One region of the Rhodococcus kronopolitis genome, then DNA from elsewhere that is predicted to be linked to it. Evidence: riboswitches for the same ligand, from Rfam matches in the RefSeq annotation. Region 1 holds a riboswitch; the other holds the start of a gene.
The links. A riboswitch is a leader RNA that binds a small molecule or an ion and turns the genes downstream of it on or off. The one in region 1 is predicted to bind cobalamin.
Positions count from the first base shown of each region.

Region 2: another riboswitch for cobalamin. It lies ahead of ACFO6S_RS07805 (ABC transporter substrate-binding protein); the one in region 1 lies ahead of cobN (cobaltochelatase subunit CobN).

Region 1 covers NZ_JBHSFO010000005.1:249,074-253,329, forward strand. The annotation lists gene cobN (cobaltochelatase subunit CobN) at 1-2,980, opposite strand, end outside; cobalamin riboswitch at 3,015-3,156, opposite strand; gene cobG (precorrin-3B synthase) at 3,161-4,256, shown strand, end outside.
Region 2 covers NZ_JBHSFO010000003.1:248,329-252,584, forward strand. The annotation lists gene ACFO6S_RS07795 (S9 family peptidase) at 1-1,497, opposite strand, end outside; gene ACFO6S_RS07800 (phosphoribosylaminoimidazolesuccinocarboxamide synthase) at 1,534-2,415, opposite strand; cobalamin riboswitch at 2,484-2,667, shown strand; gene ACFO6S_RS07805 (ABC transporter substrate-binding protein) at 2,699-3,685, shown strand; gene ACFO6S_RS07810 (FecCD family ABC transporter permease) at 3,682-4,256, shown strand, end outside.

The sequences.
Region 1 (4,256 bases):
CGGCGTCGTCGCGCCAGTTCTTCGAGTCGATCAGCTGCAGCAGCCCGGCTCCGTAGGTGCCCGGCTTGGAGCCGAAGATCCTGGTGGTGGCGCGGCGCTCGTCGCCGTGCTCGGCCAGGTCCGCCTGGGCGTGCGCCCGCACGTAGTTCTGCTCGGCGGGTTCGTCGAGGTCGGCGACCAGCCGGACGGCGTCGTCGAGCAGCGCCAGCACGTGCGGGAACGCGTCCCGGAAGAAACCGCTGATCCGGACCGTGACGTCCACGCGCGGCCGGCCCAGCTCCTCGGTCGGGATCACCTGCAGGCTGGTGACGCGGCGGCTGGCCTCGTCCCACACCGGCCGGACGCCGAGCAGCGCAAAGACTTCCGCGATGTCGTCGCCGGAGGTGCGCATCGCCGAGGTGCCCCACACCGACAGGCCCACCGACTTCGGGTACTCGCCGTGGTCGGCGAGGTAGCGCGCCAGCAGCGACTCGGCCATCGCCTGACCGGTCTCCCAGGCCAGCCGCGACGGCACGGCCTTGGGGTCGACGGAGTAGAAGTTGCGGCCGGTCGGGAGGACGTTGATCAGCCCGCGCAGCGGCGAGCCGGACGGGCCTGCCGCGATGAAGCGGCCGTCCAACGCGCGGAGCACCTGGGTGATCTCGTCGTCGGTCTGACGCAGCCGCGGCACCACCTCGGTGGCCGCGAACCGGAGGATCTGCCGGACCGTCTCGTCCGCGGACAGCGCGTCCGCGGCGTCGGGATCCCAGTCGGCGGCCGCCATCGCCCGCACCAGCTCGTGGGCGGTGGCCTCCACGGCGTCGACCCGGGTGCGGGACTCGGCACCGTCCACGCCGACCTCGGACTCGCTGAGGCCCAACGCCTCCCGCAGGCCCGGCACGTGCTGTTCGCCGCCCCACATCTGCCGGGCCCGCAGCATCGCCAGCACCAGCTCCACCTCGGCGTCGCCGCGCGGCGCCTGACCGAGCACGTGCAACCCGTCCCGGATCTGCACGTCCTTGATCTCGCACAGCCAGCCGTCGACGTGCAGCAGCATGTCGTCGAAGACGTCCTCCTCGGGACGCTCGGCCAGGCCCAGGTCGTGGTCCATCTTCGCGGCCCGCATCAGCGTCCAGATCTGCTGGCGGATGGCGGGCAGCTTCGCGGGGTCGAGCGCGGAGATGTTGGCGTGCTCGTCGAGCAGCTGCTCGAGCCGCGAGATGTCGCCGTAGGACTCGGCGCGGGCCATCGGCGGGATCAGGTGGTCGACCAGGGTGGCGTGCGCGCGGCGCTTGGCCTGGGTGCCCTCGCCCGGGTCGTTGACCAGGAAGGGGTAGATCAGCGGCAGCTCGCCGAGGGCGGCGTCGGTGCCGCAGGAGGCGGACATGCCGAGGTTCTTGCCGGGCAGCCACTCCAGGTTGCCGTGCTTGCCGAGGTGCACCACCGCGTCCGCGCCGAACCCGCCCTCGTCCGGCCGCGCCGCCAGCCAGCGGTACGCGGCCAGGTAGTGGTGGCTCGGCGGCAGGTCCGGGTCGTGGTAGATCGCGACGGGGTTCTCGCCGAATCCGCGGGGCGGCTGCACCATGAGCACCACGTTGCCGACCTGCATTGCCGCGACGACGATCTCGCCGTCGGCGTCGGCGGAGCGGTCCACGTACAGCTCGCCCGGCGCGGCGCCCCAGTGCTCCTCGACGCCGTCGCGCAGGTCCGCGGGCAGCGTGTCGAACCACTGTCGGTAGCGGGCCGCGGAGATCCGGATCGGGTTGCCCTCGAGCTGCTCGGCGGTCAGCCAGTCCGGGTCCTGACCGCCCGCGGCGATCAGCGCGTGGATCAGCGCGTCGCCGTCCCCGGCCGCCAGGCCCGGCAGCGCATCCTCGCCGTCGAGCGGGCCGAGGTCGTAACCGGCGTCGCGCATCTGGGTGAGCAGCGCGATCGCGCTGGCGGGGGTGTCCAGGCCGACGGCGTTGCCGATCCGGGCGTGCTTGGTGGGGTACGCGGAGAGCATCAGCGCGATCCGCTTGTCCGCGACCGGGATGTGCCGCAGCCTCGCGTGCCGCACCGCGATGCCGGCCACGCGGGCGGCGCGCTCGGGGTCGGGGACATAGGCGGTCAGGCCGTCGGCGTCGATCTCCTTGAACGAGAACGGCACCGTGATCAGCCGGCCGTCGAACTCGGGCACCGCGACCTGGGTCGCGACGTCCATCGGCGAGAGTCCGTCGTCGCTGGCCTCCCAGGTCTCGCGGCTGCTGGTCAGGCACAGGCCCTGCAGGATCGGCACGTCCAGCGCGGCGAGTTCGGTGACGTCCCAGGCCTCGTCGTCGCCGCCCGCGGTGGCGCCCGCGGGCCGGGTGCCGCCGGCGGCCAGCACGGTGACGACCATCGCGTCGGCCGCGCGCAGGGCGTCGAGCAGCTCCGGTTCGGCGGTGCGCAGCGAGGCGCAGAAGATCGGCAACGCCCGGGCGCCGCGGTCCTCGATCGCCCGGCACAGCGCCTCGACGTACGCGGTGTTCCCGGCCAGGTGCTGCGCGCGGTAGTAGAGCACCGCGACGGTCGCGTCGGCGTCCGCCGCTGCGGACGGCCGGTCCAGGTGGCCCCAGGTGGGGGTGTGCGCGGGCGCGTCGAACCCGAGGCCCGTCAGCAGCACCGTGTCGGAGAGGAAGTTGGACAGCTGCAGCAGGTTCTCCGACCCGCCCTCGGCGAGGTAGGCGTGGGCCTCCGCGGCGACGCCGCCGGGCACCGTGGACAGCTCCATCAGTTCGGCGTCCGGGGCCAGCTCGCCGCCGAGCACGACGGTCGGCAGGCCCGCCGCGAGCACCGCGTCCAGGCCCTGCTCCCAGGCGCGCTTGCCGCCGAGGATCCGCACCACCACCAGGTCGACGCCGTCGAGCAGGCCGGGCAGGTCGTCTACGAGCAGCCGGGCGGGGTTGGCCCAGCGGTAGTCGGCGCCGCTGGAGCGGGCACTGAGCAGGTCGGTGTCGGACGTCGACAGCAGCAGGATCACGGGTGTGGCCTCCTCGGGGTCTCGCGCCCCATTGGTTCCGGAACGGCAGCGCACGAGTGTCTGACTCCCCGGACGTGCCGGGTCACAGTGGCGCGACCGCACCGGATTCGCACCGGTTTCCTCGTGAGCTGTCGCAAGCGCCGCTGAGCCTACCGGTGCGCGGAACGTAACCTGGAGACGATGTCCGCGAACCCGATTTCCCCCCGACCCGCCACCGGCGACCGGTCCCGCCCCGACGCCTGCCCGGGCGCCCTGCAGGTGCACCAGGCCGCCGACGGCGCGCTGGCCCGGGTGCGGCTGCCCGGCGGCGCGCTGACCCCCGCGCAGCTGCAGGTCCTGGCCTCCGCGGCCCACGACCTTGCCGGCGGCGAGCTCGAGCTGACCTCCCGCGGCAACATCCAACTGCGGGCCGTCACCGACCCCGCCGCCTTCGCGGACCGGCTCGCCGACGCCGGGCTGTTGCCCTCGCTCAGCCACGAGCGGGTGCGGAACATCCTGGCCAGCCCCCTCTCCGGACGGATCGGCGGGCTGGTGGACGTCCGCGACTGGACCTCGGCCCTCGACCGCGGGCTGTGCGCCGATCCCGCCCTGGCCGCGCTGCCGGGACGGGTGATGTTCTCCCTCGACGACGGCCGCGGCGACGTCTCCGGGCTCTCCGCGGACCTGGGCCTGCACGCGGTCGGGGCCGACGAGGTGGCGCTGGTGCTCGCCGGCCGCGACCACGGCGCCCGGGTCCCCGCGGCCGACGGCGTCGAGGTGCTGCTCGCCGCCGCGCGCCTGCTGCTCGAGATCCGCGAGGACCAGTGGCGCCTGCACGAGATCGACGGCGGCGTGGAGCGGGTGCTGAGCGGGCTGGGCCTGGGCGCGGGGAGCGCCGACACCCTGGACCTGCCCGCCGTGGGCACCGGGCCGATCGGCTGGCTCGACCACGGCGACGGCGCCGTGACCCTCGCCGCCGGGCTCGCCCTCGGCACCATGAGCGCTCGGGTCGCGGAGTTCCTGGCGGCGGTGGACAAGCCGCTCGTCGTCACGCCGTGGCGTTCGGTGCTGATCTGCGACCTCGACGACTGGACCGCCGAGCAGGTGGTGCGGGTGCTCGCGCCGATGGGCCTGATCTTCGACGAGAACTCGCCGTGGCTGCAGGTCAGCGCCTGCACGGGGCGTCCGGGCTGCGGCAAGGCGCTGGCCGACGTGCGGGCCGACCTGGGCGCCGCGCTGGCGGCAGGCGAGATCGGCGAGGGCCGTCAGCACTGGGTCGGCTGCGAGCGGAAGTGCG
Region 2 (4,256 bases), on a different contig from region 1:
CAGCCGCGCCACCGAGAAGCCCGGATCCATGCTGGCCTCGTAGGAGCCGTAGCCGTAGAGCAGAGTTGGCGCGGGGCCGTCGGCACCGTCCGGGCGGGTGCGCTGCACGATCGAGATCGGGATCCGGGTGCCGTCGCCCGCGGTCACCCAGTCCCGATGCTGCTCGTAGTCCGCCGGGTCGTACCCGCCGAGGACGGGCTGCGACTTGCGCAGCAGCAGCTCGCCCGTGGCCACCTCGTAGTCGTAGACCCGGCTCGGCGTCAGGAACGAGGTGTAGCCCAGTCGCAGCAGCGGTCCCGTCCACTCCGGGTTGGAGCCCACGCCCACCGAGTACAGCTCCTCGTCGAACTCCAGCTCGTGCATCTCGCCGTAGCCGTCGGCGGTCAGCGGCCACACCGCCAGCTGCGTCAGGGCCGCGCGCCGGTAGCTGAGCACCAGGTGCCCAGCGAACGCCTCGACCTCCTCGAGCCGCACGTCCTCGCGGTGCGCGAGCAGGGTGCGCTGGTCGGTCGGGTCGGCCACCGGGGCGTCGACCAGGGTGAAGTTCTCCGCCTTGGTCCCGTCCACGTCACCGTTGTGCAGGATCAGGAAGCGGTCCTCACCGGCCACCACGGCGTGCTCGACGCTGTACTCGACGCCGTCGACGCGGGGCAGCACCACCCGGAACTCGCCCTCGGGGTTCGCCGACTCGAGGCACAGGATCTCGGAGGTGATCTTGGAGCCGATCCAGATCATCAGGTACTTCTCGCTGCGGGTGGACCCGAAGCCCACCCAGAACCGCTCGTCCGGCTCGTGGAAGACCTTGACGTCGTCGCCCGGCGCCGCGCCGAGCCGGTGCCGCCACACGGTGTCGGGGCGCCAGGCATCGTCGACGGTCAGGTAGAAGACGTGCTCGTCGTCCACCGACCAGGTCACGCCCGGCGCGGTGTCGGGGATCTCGTCGGCGAGCAGCTCGCCGGTGCGCAGGTCCTTGAACCGCAGCGTGTACCGCTCGTCGCCGGCGGTGTCGACGGAGTAGGCCAGCAGGTTGCCGTCGAGGGTGACCGAGAACGCACCCAGCGAGAAGAACGCGTGGCCCTCCGCCAGCTCGTTGCCGTCGAGCAGCACCTGCTCACCGGGGATCTCCGCGTCCGCGGACAGCACCGGCGGCGTCCAGTCGTCCTCGGCCGAGATCGGGCAGCGGCACTGCACGCCGTACTGCTTGCCCTCGAAGCTGCGTGAGTAGTACCACCACTGTCCCATCCGGGACGGCACCGACAGGTCCGTCTCCTGGGTGCGGTTCTTGATCTCCTGGAACAGGGTGTCGCGCAGCGGCGCGAGGTGCTCGGTCCGCGACTGCGTGTAGGCGTTCTCCGCCTCGAGGTACGCGATGACCTCGGGGGACTCCTTGTCCCGCAGCCACTCGTAGTTGTCGACGAAGGTGTCGCCGTGATGAGTGCGTTCGTGCGGAATCTTCTTGGCGACCGGAGCGGTGACCGGGGTGACGGACGAAGTCATGGCGCCACCCTATGCGGTGGCGCCATGACGTGGCGATTACACCCAGTCGGCGAAGGACAGCCCGGAGATCCGCTCGTAGGCCTCGATGTAGCGGGCCCGGGTGGCGTCGACGATCTCCTGCGGCAGCGGCGGCGGCGGGGTGTCGGACGCCCGGTCCCAGCCGGACTCGGGGCTGGTCAGCCAGTTGCGGACGAACTGCTTGTCGAAGCTCGGCTGCACCCGGCCCGCCTCGTAGCCGTCCGCCGGCCAGTACCGCGACGAGTCCGGGGTGAGCACCTCGTCGGCGAGCACCAGGTTGCCGTCGGGGTCGAGACCGAACTCGAATTTGGTGTCGGCCAAAATGATTCCGCGGTCCGCGGCGAAGTTGGCGGCCCGGACGTAGATCTCCAGGGTGTCCTCGCGGAGCTTGACCGCGAGGTCCTGGCCGAGCTGCTCGACGACCGTCGCGAAGTCGACGTTCTCGTCGTGCTCACCCATCACGGCCTTGGTGGCCGGGGTGAAGATCGGCTCGGGCAGCTGGCTCGACTCGACCAGTCCCTCGGGCAGCGCGACCCCGCACACCGCACCGGTGCGCTGGTAGTCGGTCAGACCGGAGCCGGTCAGGTAGCCGCGGGCCACGCACTCGACGGGCACCATGTTCAGCTTGCGCACCACCAGGGCCCGGCCGAGCACCTCCTCCGGGATCCGCTCGTCGTCCGGCGGCCCTGCGAGGTGGTTGTACCCGCCGAGGGTGTCGAAGAAGAAGACGCTCATCGCGGTGAGCACCCGACCCTTGTCCGGGATCGGCGTGTCGAGCACGTGATCGTAGGCCGAGATCCGGTCGCTGGCGACGAGCAGCAGGTGCTCGTCGTCGATCGTGTACAGATCGCGGACCTTGCCGCCGGCCAGGTGGGCGTAGTCAGTCAGTGAGGGGCGCACGCGACAACCCTATCGGGTCGCTTCCCCGGGCAGGTCGGGGCCGATCACCGCCCGCACGCATGGACTATCCTCCCAATCGTTGTCACGGTGTTCGGGAAGTCCGGTGTGAAACCGGCGCGGTACTCGCCACTGTGAGCAGGTACGTCGACTACCCGGGGTTCGGCCCCAGCCACTGGATGCACGCATCCGGGAAGGCGTAGGCGACGGTTATCCCTGCTGAGCCAGGAGACCGGCCGTGACGCATACCTGCACGTTTTCCACGAGTCATGGAAGGCGGGTCGCTTTGCGCACCCCTGTTACACACCGAGTCATCGCCACCGCCGCGGCATCGATCGCTGCCGCGCTCACCCTGTCCGCGTGCGGCGGACCGTCCAACTCCGACGCCGACACCGCCGCGATCTCCCTGCAGAACTGCGGACGCACCGTCACCCTCGACGGCCCCGCCCAACGCGGCGTCACCCTCAACCAGGGCGCCACCGAGACCGCCCTGTCGATCGGCGCGCAGGACGCGATGGCCGGCACGGCCTACCTCGACGACACGATCGCCCCCCAGTGGCAGGCCGCGTACGCCGCCGTCCCGGCGCTGGACGAGAAGGACTTCCCCAGCCGGGAGGCGCTGCTCGCGGTCAAGCCCGACCTGGTGACGGCGTCGTACTCGAGCGCGTTCGACGACAAGGCCGTCGGCTCGCACGAGTCGTTCGACGAGCTCGGCGTCGCCACCTACGTCTCCCCCTTCGGTTGCAAGGACAAGTCGGCGCGACCCGCGGTCGCCTGGGACTCGATCGCGACCGAGATCACCGACTACGGGCTCATGTTCGGCCACGCGGGCGAGGCCGACGCGGTGGTCGCCCGGATGCGCGAGACGCTGACCGGCATCGAGGCGGCGGCGCCCGCGAAGGGCAAGAGCATTTTCTGGTACGACAGCAACACCGACACCCCGTACGTCGGCGGCAACGCCGGTGGACCGCAGCTGATCATCGACGCCGTCGGCGGCACCAACGTATTCGCCGGCACGGACGGATCCTGGGCCGACGGCAGCTGGGAGACGGTGCTGGCCGCGAACCCCGACGTCATCGTCCTCGCCGACGCGTCGTGGGACACGGCCGAGGAGAAGAAGAACTACCTGCGGAGCGACCCGGCCCTGAAGGATCTGAAGGCCGTGCGCGAGGACGCGTTCGTCGTCCTCCCGTTCTCGACGACCACGCCGGGTCCGCGGACCATCGAGGGCGCGACGCTCGTCGCCGAGCAGCTGGGCGGCGGCGGGGCGTGACCGCGTCCACCCGGGTACCGGTCCGGGCGGCCACCACGACCGGCGCCGCATGGTCGGCGATCCTGGTCGCGCTGCTCGCGGTGAGCTGTGCGGCCGGGGTCGCGATCGGCGCTGCCGACCTGTCGCTCGGCACGGTCGTCGAGTCGATCGCCGGACGCCTCGGCATCGGCCCGGGCACCGACCTGCTGACCACCCACATCGTCGTGGACCTGCGGTTGCCGCGGGTGCTGGCGGCCGCGGCGATCGGCGCGGGGCTCGCCCTGTGCGGCGCGGTGCTGCAGTCGCTCACCGGCAACCAGTTGGCCGACCCCTACCTGCTGGGCATGTCGGGAGGCGCGTCGTTGGGCGCGGTCCTGGCGCTCACCACCGGTGCGAGCGCGGTCGGCGCGCTGGGATTCGGCGCCGTCTCGACGGCCGCGTTCATCGGTGCGCTCGGCAGCCTGCTGCTGGTGTTCCTCATCGCGACGTCCCGGTCCGGGGTGCTGCTGCCCGGCCGGCTCGTCCTCGCCGGAATCGCCGTCGGGCAGCTCGCCGCGGCCCTGACGTCGGCGCTGGTGCTGCTCGGCGACCG